One region of the Streptococcus australis genome, then DNA from elsewhere that is predicted to be linked to it. Evidence: predicted binding sites of a transcription regulator. Region 1 holds the regulator's gene; the other holds the start of a gene.
The links. Region 1 encodes Rex, which represses fermentation and respiration genes when NADH is low (regulators of the CRP and FNR family bind a similar motif). Its sites were predicted from a motif close to TTGTGAANTANTTCACAA; they were not measured.
Positions count from the first base shown of each region.

Region 2: a site for Rex is predicted at 2,193-2,210, ahead of FGK98_RS03940 (formate/nitrite transporter family protein). Genes of this name have one in related genera too.

Region 1 covers NZ_LR594040.1:1,057,598-1,062,819, reverse strand. Annotated here, with positions in the region: gene pcrA (DNA helicase PcrA) at 1-1,260, shown strand, start outside; gene radC (RadC family protein) at 1,303-1,983, shown strand; gene FGK98_RS05285 (gamma-glutamyl-gamma-aminobutyrate hydrolase family protein) at 1,980-2,669, opposite strand; gene FGK98_RS05280 (redox-sensing transcriptional repressor Rex) at 2,685-3,326, opposite strand; gene FGK98_RS05275 (DUF4649 family protein) at 3,415-3,624, opposite strand; gene FGK98_RS05270 (DUF1831 domain-containing protein) at 3,631-3,978, opposite strand; gene FGK98_RS05265 (cysteine desulfurase family protein) at 3,983-5,098, opposite strand; gene FGK98_RS05260 (ribose-phosphate diphosphokinase) at 5,108-5,222, opposite strand, start outside.
Region 2 covers NZ_LR594040.1:798,143-803,364, reverse strand. Annotated here, with positions in the region: gene FGK98_RS03945 (O-acetylhomoserine aminocarboxypropyltransferase/cysteine synthase family protein) at 1-1,223, opposite strand, end outside; gene FGK98_RS03940 (formate/nitrite transporter family protein) at 1,373-2,170, opposite strand; gene FGK98_RS03935 (hypothetical protein) at 2,295-2,642, opposite strand; partial or broken gene FGK98_RS10045 (hypothetical protein) at 2,765-3,106, opposite strand; gene FGK98_RS03925 (hypothetical protein) at 3,144-3,347, opposite strand; gene FGK98_RS03920 (hypothetical protein) at 3,479-4,108, opposite strand; gene FGK98_RS03915 (hypothetical protein) at 4,135-4,551, opposite strand; gene FGK98_RS03910 (class A sortase) at 4,625-5,222, opposite strand, start outside.

The DNA.
Region 1 (5,222 bases):
CTTCACAAAGACTTTGCAGTTCTTTATCGGACTAATGCGCAATCACGTACTATTGAGGAGGCCCTCCTTAAGTCCAATATTCCTTATACTATGGTCGGCGGAACCAAGTTCTACAGCCGTAAGGAAATTCGTGACATTATCGCCTACCTCAACCTCATTGCTAATCTGAGTGACAATATCAGTTTTGAGCGCATTATCAATGAACCAAAACGTGGAATTGGGCCAGGAACGGTTGAGAAAATCCGTGATTTTGCGAATATGCAGGACATGTCCATGCTAGATGCTTCAGCCAATATCATGTTATCTGGCATCAAAGGGAAAGCAGCCCAGTCTATCTGGGATTTTGCCAATACGATACTTGATTTACGGGAGCAACTGGACCAATTAACTATTACAGAGTTGGTTGAAGCGGTTCTTGAAAAAACAGCTTATGTCCATATTCTTAATGCCCAAGCAACCTTGGAAAGCAAGGCTCGGGTAGAAAATATCGAAGAGTTCTTATCTGTTACTAAGAATTTTGATGACAATCCTGAAAGTCAAGAAGAGGAAACTGGCTTGGATAAACTCAGTCGTTTTTTGAATGACTTGGCCTTGATTGCAGACACGGATTCTGGTAGTCAGGAGACATCTGAAGTAACTTTGATGACACTCCATGCAGCTAAAGGACTGGAGTTTCCGGTTGTCTTTATCATCGGAATGGAGGAAAACGTCTTTCCACTTAGTCGAGCAGCTGAGGATCCTGATGAACTGGAAGAAGAACGCCGTTTGGCCTATGTAGGTATCACGCGCGCTGAAAAAATCCTCTATCTGACCAATGCCAACTCTCGCTTACTTTTCGGTCGTACCAACTATAATCGTCCAACACGTTTCATCAATGAAATTAGCTCGGAATTGCTTGAGTATCAAGGTTTGGCTCGACCAGCTAATACCAGTTTCAAGGCTTCTTATAACAGTGGTGAGATTACTTTCGGTCAAGGAATGAGTTTGGCTCAGGCGCTTCAAGACCGTAAACGCAAGGCTGCACCAAGCTCTATCCAGTCAAGTGGACTCCCATTTGGTCAATTTGCAGCTGGCGCAAAATCAGCGTCTAGCGAGACAAATTGGTCTATTGGGGATATTGCTCTTCACAAGAAGTGGGGAGAGGGAACGGTCCTTGAGGTCTCAGGTAGTGGCGATACTCAGGAACTGAAAATCAATTTCCCAGAAGTTGGTCTGAAAAAACTCCTAGCAAGCGTAGCCCCAATTGAGAAAAAAATCTAATTATCCATCCTTCTCACGAATAATATAGTGAGGAGGATTTTTATGTATAGTATTTCATTCCAAGAAGATTCACTTTTACCTAGAGAAAGACTGGTTAAAGAAGGAGTAGAGGCACTGAGCAATCAAGAATTGCTAGCTATATTACTCAGAACCGGAACACGTCAGGCCAATGTTTTTGAAATTTCCCAGAAAGTCTTGAACAGTTTGACCAGTTTAACTGATTTGAAAAAAATGACCCTGCAGGAATTGCAGAGTCTATCTGGTATTGGACGTATCAAAGCCATTGAACTACAAGCAGTGATTGAATTGGGGCATCGCATTCACAAGCATGAAACCCTTGAGATGGAAAGTATTCTCAGCAGTCAAAAGCTAGCTAAAAAAATGCAACAGGAACTTGGTGATAAAAAACAAGAGCACCTAGTGGCGCTCTATCTTAATACTCAAAATCAAATCATTCATCAGCAGACCATATTTATCGGATCCGCGACACGCAGTATTGCTGAACCAAGGGAAATCCTTCACTATGCCATCAAGCATATGGCGACTTCTGTTATTTTAGTCCACAATCATCCATCAGGCGCTGTAGCACCTAGCCGAAATGATGATCATGTAACCAAGTTAGTCAAGGAAGCCTGTGAACTAATGGGACTGGTGTTTCTGGATCATCTGATTGTCTCGCACTCCGATTACTTTAGTTACCGTGAAAAGACAGATCTGATTTAGAGTTCGTTTACGACATAGTCAAATAGTGTTTTATCCTTGGGACGATTTTCAAATAGAAATTCTGGATGCCATTGGACGCCGAGAAATGGGATGTCATCTGTCGTTGTGACTGCCTCGATGATCTTATCCTTGGGATCGTAGGCCACCACCTTTAAATTGGGAGCTAGGTCCTTGATGCTTTGATGGTGGAAGGAGTTAATATGAGAGATTTCTCCGTAGATTTCTCGGAGAACGGTATCCGGTTCAGTAGCGAGGCGTTGGGTAGTGTATTCGGCTGAACAATCCTGCCAGTGGTCTTCGATATCTTGATGAAGCGTGCCTCCCATGGCAACATTAAAAAGCTGAGTACCACGACAAACAGAAAAGATTGGCTTTTTCTGTTTGATTGCTTCCCTAATCAGAGCTAATTCAAACTGATCTCTTTGAAGATGGTAGTCATCGCTGTCAATTGTTTTCGGCTGGCCATAGAATTTTGGGTCGACATTTTGCCCACCAGTTAGGATGAGTTTATCAATCATTTCTATATAGTGGCTAGCCATTTCTTGATCACCAATCGGTAGGATGATGGGAATTCCGCCAGCGTCCTTGACTCCTTCAACAAAGCCTTTTGCAGCATAGCTCATCATGATGTCATCATCTGGATGAGCTTTTTCATTTCCTGTAATCCCAATAACTGGTTTATTCATAAATGTTTTCGCTTTCTAATCCTCTTTTCGCATAAAATAGAGGAGAGTCTGGAGTTCACTTGTCAAATCGACGTACTGAACGACCACGTCTTTTGGAAGGTGTAGGTGAACAGGGGAAAAACTGAGAATACCTTTTATACCTGCATCGACCAAAAGATTGGCGACTTCTTGTGATTTAACACTTGGAACAGTTAGGATAGCAGTTTTAACATCTGCTTCTTTGATTTTTTCTTTAATCTGAGATATACCATAGATGGGAATCCCGTCAGCAGTCTGAGTACCGACTTCAGGATGATCATCCAGGTCAAAGGCCATGATAATCTTCATCTTGTTGCGCTCGTGGAAGCGGTAGTGGAGAAGGGCATGTCCCATATTCCCAATACCAACCAACATAACATTGGTGATGGAGTTATCATTTAGGAGGTCAGCAAAAAACGACATGAGTTTTTTGACATCATAACCAAATCCACGTCTTCCTAGTTCACCAAAGTAGGAAAAATCACGACGGACGGTCGCAGAATCGATACCGATAGCCTCTGCAATTTGTTTAGAGTTGGCACGTTCGATTTTTTCTGCATGAAATCTCTTGAAAATTCGATAGTAAAGAGAGAGTCTTTTTGCTGTTGCTTTTGGAATAGCAGACTGTTTTTCTTTCACAAAGTCACAACCTTTCTATTCTTCTATTTTATAGAAACATTGTGAAAAAATCAACAAAAATAAGAAAAAACTAAGAAAATTCTTAGTTTTAGTCTGAAAAGTTAGTTTGTGATAGAAAACGATAGAGATCTCCGACTAATCCTTGGTAGATTACCTTATCATCAAGGGTTAGTGAGGTGACCAAAAATGTATCAGGTATGGTCACGCATCCTGATAGGGCTAGCATGAGCTCTTCGTAATCGGCAAATTCAAGTGTGCGTTCTACTTGATAACTATCTTTATATGTGAGACAATACATAGCAAACTATCTTTCTTCTTTTGTGAAGATTCCACGTTCTACAAGGCTATCCATGAGGAAGTAGAATTTTTCTTGGTGGATATGGTGTTCTTCAGATTTAAAAATATTCACCAACCGAAGACCAGATTTGTCAGTGATGTTAATCTTAACACCTGAGAGGTCTTTATTGATGATGATTTTTAGTTTGAAACCTTCACCACTGTTGGGTACTTTCTCAAGTAGACGAGTCAGTTCGTAGTTTCCGACTTTTGTTTCAAAGAAAGTATTGTCTTTCAGTGTGAACTTTTTAACAGTTGGACTAAGTGTATAGTCGTAGCGGCAGTTTTGTAGTTTAATGGTTTTTTCGAATGCCATTAGGTTAATCTCCAATAATATTTTTTAAAGTTTGTGCCAGTTGTTTCAGTTCTTCCTCGGTATTAAGAGGAGAAAGACTGATACGGACAGACTCTTTTAAACGATGGGAATCGGACCCATAGAAAGCTTCGAGTACATGACTGGTCTGTACAATACCAGCAGTACAGGCTGAACCAGTTGAGATTGAAATTCCTTCTAGGTCTAACCGAAGCAAAAGCAAATCATTTTTTTGACCAGGAAAACCGATATTGAAAACATAAGGCAGTTGATCTTGACCTTCATTGAGATAGAAGTCGAGTTCCGCAATCTCATCAAGAAAAGCAGTTTTTAATCCCTCTAGTTTTTGGTAATGCTTAGCCTGATGATCCAAGTCTTCTTTGAGGGCAGCAACCATACCGACGATGGCAGCAAGGTTTTCTGTTCCAGCCCGTTTCTTTTGTTCTTGGTCCCCACCGTGAAGATAGGAATCAAAGTCCATAGACGAAGCGTAAAGAAAACCAATTCCTTTTGGTCCATGGAATTTATGAGCAGAAGCGCTAAGGAAATCAATTCCTAATTCTTCTGGATGGATAGGGATTTTCCCGATAGCTTGAACAGCATCAACATGATAAGCAGTAGGATGGTCTTTTAAAATATGTCCAATTTCAGCGATAGGTAAGAGACTGCCCGTTTCATTATTAGCATACATGGTGGAAACGAGTATGGTATCGTCACGTAAGGCTTCTTGAATCTGCCCCGCTGTAATCTCTTGATTTACTGGTTGGACGATTGTCGCTTCAAAGCCAAAATGTTGAACTAGGTAATCGATAGTCTCAAGCACGGAATGGTGTTCAATAGCTGTCGTGATGATATGTTTTCCACGTTTTTGATGACGGAGACAATAGCCAATGATGGCTGTATTGTTACTTTCTGTACCGCCAGATGTGAAAAAGATTCGTTGTGTCTTGGTTCCAAGTAAGTGAGCCAACTCCTGACGGGCTTCACGGAGCAGTTTGCCAGCATGGCGACCATGACTGTGAATACTAGAAGGATTACCATGAGTTTCTTGCATGACCTTAGTCATTTCTGCGATAGCTACTGCTGACATTGGAGTAGTGGCAGCATTGTCCAAATAAATCAAAGAATCACCTTATTCCTTTTTATTATATGCAAAGAGTGGGCTAACTGGTTTTCTTTCGTGGATACGGACGATGGCATCACCAATCAATTCGCTAGCGGTGATATAACATACATTTTCCGGAGTT
Region 2 (5,222 bases), 260 kb from region 1:
CCGATCGACAAGCGGATTTGGTTTGGTGTAACTCCTGCTGCTTCTAGATCTTTTTCTGACAACTGACCGTGAGTGGTTGTCGCTGGATGGACAACAAGCGATTTGGCATCTGCTACGTTTGCAAGGTCAGAGAAGATTTCCAAATTATCAATCACCTTACGAGCCTCTGTCTCTCCACCTTTAACATGGAAGGTAAAGATTGAACCAACACCTTTTGGCAAATATTTCTCAGCCAAGGCATGATATGGACTGTCAGCAAGCTTTGGATAGTTAACTTTTTCAACCTTAGGATGGTTGACAAGGAAATCAACAATTTTCTCTGCATTTTGCACATGGCGTTCCACACGAAGTGAAAGGGTTTCAAGTCCTTGGAGCAAGAGGAAGGCATTGAATGGTGACAAGGCAGCACCTGTATCACGAAGCAATTGAACACGAACAGCGATAATAAAGGCTGCTACCCCAACATCACGAGTATAACTCAAGTTATGGTAACTTGGATCTTCCTCAACAAATTGAGGGAATTTCCCTGATGCTTCCCAATCAAAACGACCACTGTCCACGATGACACCGCCAATAGTCGTACCATGTCCACCGATAAACTTAGTTGCTGAGTGAATGGCAATATCTACACCGTGAGAGAAAACGTTAATCAAATATGGTGTGGCAAAAGTATTGTCCGAAACGAGAGGAATCTGGTGTTTGTGCGCAATCTCAGCCAATTTTTCCAAGTCAGGAATGTTAATCAAGGGATTCCCTAAGGTTTCAATCAAGACAAGCTTGGTATTGTCACCGATAGCTGCTTCAACTTCCTCCAAATTATCCACATCTACAAAGGTAGTTGTGATTCCATAACGAGGAAGGGTTTCTTTCAAGAGATTGAAAGTACCACCGTAAATAGTTGACGCTGCCACCACATGGTCACCAGCGTGAGCAAGCGCCAAAATAGTGTAGGTTACAGCAGCCATACCTGATGCGGTAGCTAGTGCTCCAACGCCACCTTCAAGAGCTGCAATTCTTTCTTCAAATGCTGCTGTTGTAGGATTTGTGATACGAGTATAGATATTGCCTGGTTTTCTCAATGCAAACAGATCTGCACCTTCCTGTGTGTCATCAAAAACGAAGGATGTTGTTTGATAAATAGGTACTGCACGAGATTTGGTCGCTGGATCAACTACTTGTCCAGCATGTAATTGTAGGGTTTCAAATTTAAAATCACGAGTCATAAGACGACCTCCAAATAGCTTCATTAGGGATATTGTATCATCTTGTACCAGTCTTTTCCAATACAGTTTTTCTATATTTTGATATAAGGAACAACTATGACTAGTCTTACATCTCAAACAAAGAAGCACGATTAACTCGTGCCCGTTTTTTAATCTACATAAGTATCTTCGTTTTTGTTGAGGAAAGCGTAAGGCAAGCCCATCAAGAGACCTCCTCCGATAAAGTTCCCGACAAAGGTTACACCCCAGTGACGAAGAATATTAGGTATGTCAAAGTTTGCAATTGAATCCGCTGCAACACTGAATTTAACAATCGCGAAAGAAGCAAAGTTCGCAGCAATGTGTTCGTTTGTTAAGAATACAAACATGTAAATTGCTGATAAAACGAGCCAAAGTTTGGCGCCACCGTCTTTCACCAAAACAAATGAAAGAATGGCAATATTTACAAAAATATTGGCTAAAATACCTTCAAGCAAGACTAGCTCATTGGAACGCCCTAATTTCATCTCAACAACTCCTGAAATGAAACTATCATGTGTTAGATTTGCATAGGCTGCTGAATGGGCAAAGCCCCAACCTGCTATAAGAGCACCAATGAGGTTAAAGAAGGTACAGTATAGTAAAATCTCAGCTGTTTTTCTCCAAGAGATTTTTTTCAAGAAACTACCAGCTGTCAAAAACATCATATTTGAAGTTACTAGCTCAGCATTCAAGAAAACAATGTAGGCCAATCCCCAAGCAAAAACAAATGGGAAAAGGAAACGTCCACTACCAGGTGCGATCTTATTAATCAAGTCAGCACCAACTGCGCCCGCAGCCGTACTAAATGTTAAAAAGGCACCTGCAAACATGGAACGAATTGCATACTTAAACTTGCTTTGGCTATAAAGACTTTCTTTCTTCTTACAAGCAAATTCAATCTTTGAGATAAATTCTGAAGAGACCATAAAAAACTCCTAAAACTTTTATTTGTGAATATTATAACATAAAGCACGCATTTTGAAAAGCCTTTCTTGTATACGTTTTCTACAAAGAAAATCAATGCATTGGGGAATTCCATAAATCTCTCCTTTACCCATTAACAGAAAAACATTCCAATGTTTCAAATTGATCATCCAAAAATTCAAACTCAAATAGGTGCCAGTCATCGAAGGTTTGCTCACAATAACTAACTGTTCCTTGATTGTAGTCAATGATAGGTTTCCCCAGCTTGTTCTTCACATCTTCCTCGCTGACTTCTCCATACATTTTCTTAAGATCAGCTAGCATGAAGTTGATAATTCTATTGAGATTTTCCTGATAATTTTTTGATAACAGTTCAACTTTATCTATAAAGTCACAATCAGGCTCCTCGTCCCAAACAAAGGTCACTCCCTCATGCTCATAAGTGTATTGCTGTAAACTCTCATCAAAATTCATTGTTCACTCTCCAAATCATTATCATTTACTAAAAATTTCTTAACATTAATCAAAATGTTCAAATGATTTCATAAAAATGTCTTCCACACACGCGTACGATAAAATAACAACACTTGCAATGATTAGAAGATATCATCATAATGTTCACTCGCTTGTTTCACAAACTCGAAAATGTTCAAAGATATGGTTTTCATTTCCAATGAACCTAATGCCCCCAAATCATTCATATAAATAGTGTCGTCAGAATCTTTCTTTATAAAAAAAGCGACATCCCCATCTTGCCCAATCAGGAAAAAATCAGGTTCCCACTCTTCTATTTGGTAGGTGGAGTTTCTTTATAGCAAATCTAGTCTTGAGTATAAGGTGATGCCTGTATTCTCTATTATCAACTCTCCGGCTTTGTCGATTTTACTCAAGAATTCTGCGTATAGGTTTGGAAGTACCAAGTCAATCTGATTATTCATTCTCAACTCCTCATCTATTTTTCCTACTGCGAAAGTCCTATATCTCATCTTCACTTAGTTCTCTAAAATGTAAAATATGATATCCAAAATAAGATTTCCCCGATTTTCCTATGAAGATTCCGTGTTCAGTCATATTGGCAATTTCTCCCAAGAATATCATAGGAAGATCCTTGTCAAATGGAAAACTACTTGTTATGTCTTCTTTGAGCGTAACTAAAGACTTTTCTCTTAACTGACTCATTATCTATCCTCTCTTATGCCAAGCATTCTTCGGTTTCTTACGATAAATCTTTCAACCTACTGACCAATTTCCTTTCACATTGAAAAGATACCATTAAAGTTGAATGATCATCTTACAAGCATCATACATTATCAAGTTTTATAGTTTTCGATTTCTTCTCTACTCATTCCTACAAGTTCTGTCGTCCACAAGCCCACAATGTCCGACAAGACTGAATCACAGGTATATTCTTCTTCACCGTCTATATACTTACAGGAAAAGACAGGCTTCCTTGTCGCCGCTTGATAAAATGCCATGGCTACTTTTTCTAGTTTTTGGGGATTGAAATCAAGTGATAGTTTTTGAGCCATATTTCCTCGTACCAGATCCCAATTTTCCTGCTTAACCTGATAGCTTTCTCGTATTTTAGACACATAGCCCCTACAAAATGCTTTCAATAAGTCTGTGTTCTGATAAAGATACCGACAGCTAAAATCCGAAATACAACCTGCGTGAAGTAGGAATGTCAGTAAGTCATCCAGACTTTCTGCTACTCTCCCCACTTGGCCCTCACTTCCGATAAAGCCTATGCTGTTATCTTCGAGAAAAACATATTCTCCCCCACTACCGTCTTGAGCAAAAGCCTTACAGGCAAGAGAGTACTCCTCATTGTTCCCTGAAAACTGGACTTCACTTATCTTGTCATAAAAATAAATATCACATTCAGTCATCAGTAAGGTCCTTAACTGTTCATTTTCTCTGACTTCTTGTAGCTTATCCATGATCATTCCTTTCTTAAACTAAACACTTATCCATCTATTACAATTCTAATATGGTAGTTTTTAGTTTCATTCTTTAGATTCCTCACAAGGAGATCATTCTGTTTTGATTTGCCACAGAAAAACGATAGGGGCTTTCTGTCTTTCTGTTCAATACACACATGATACCTTGCCCCATTCAATTTGATACTTTGAACACATTTGACATCAATCCTTCTGATGTCATTCAGAGGGATGATTCGCTTTGAAAACACATAGGCATTATGGATATAAAACCTGCCTTTGGCGATATGAAATGGGGAGAAAAAATTTCCACCACTACGACGGACAATTATAAAACGACGCCAAAGGATTAGTAAAAGAATAGCTGCCAATAAATAAATGGAAAAACTAAAGACAGGATTTTTCCACAACGTTTTCATTCCAATCCAAAGATATTCGAACATGCATTATTCTCCTTTGACCGACGGTTCTATTTGACAAAAACCAGTGAAAAATACAATTCACTGGTTTTTGAGGTTAATAACGTTGTTTATATGGCTGATTAAAGGCGCTTAGGATATCATCAGATGTTTCAGAATAAGCTTTAACTTCTTTAAAATCACCTTTAACAATAATCCGCTCTGTAGCATTATAGTCCACACAAGTTACCAGCGTAATCTCCTTAACTCCTTCACGATCCTCGATTTCATCTACCCGATCGGGGGTTACGTGCTTCACTTCACGAATCTCATAGGTGTATACTTTATCTTTATCAGTCAGATAAATCTTCATCCCCGCCTTGGCATTGACCAAAGGCGAAAAGAGCATCTGACTTGCATTTTCAGCAGTAAAGATATGGTGACTCGCTAGAGAATAGTTGCCCTCTCCCATTTTCTGATTTGCTTTCATGGTTCCTGCTCCGTAGAACAAGTTTACATTATCCAAACCTTTAAAAATAGGTAGGTTGATCTCTACTTCAGGAATGGCAATCCCTCCGATAACTGGAAGTTGCTGAGCATCCCACTGGGCAGCTAACACCGCTTCCGATGAAATGGATTTGACAGAATCAAAATCGAAATTTCCCTCTGTCTCTTTATTTTCCTCAATCTTTTCCTTAGTCACCTGACTGACTTGG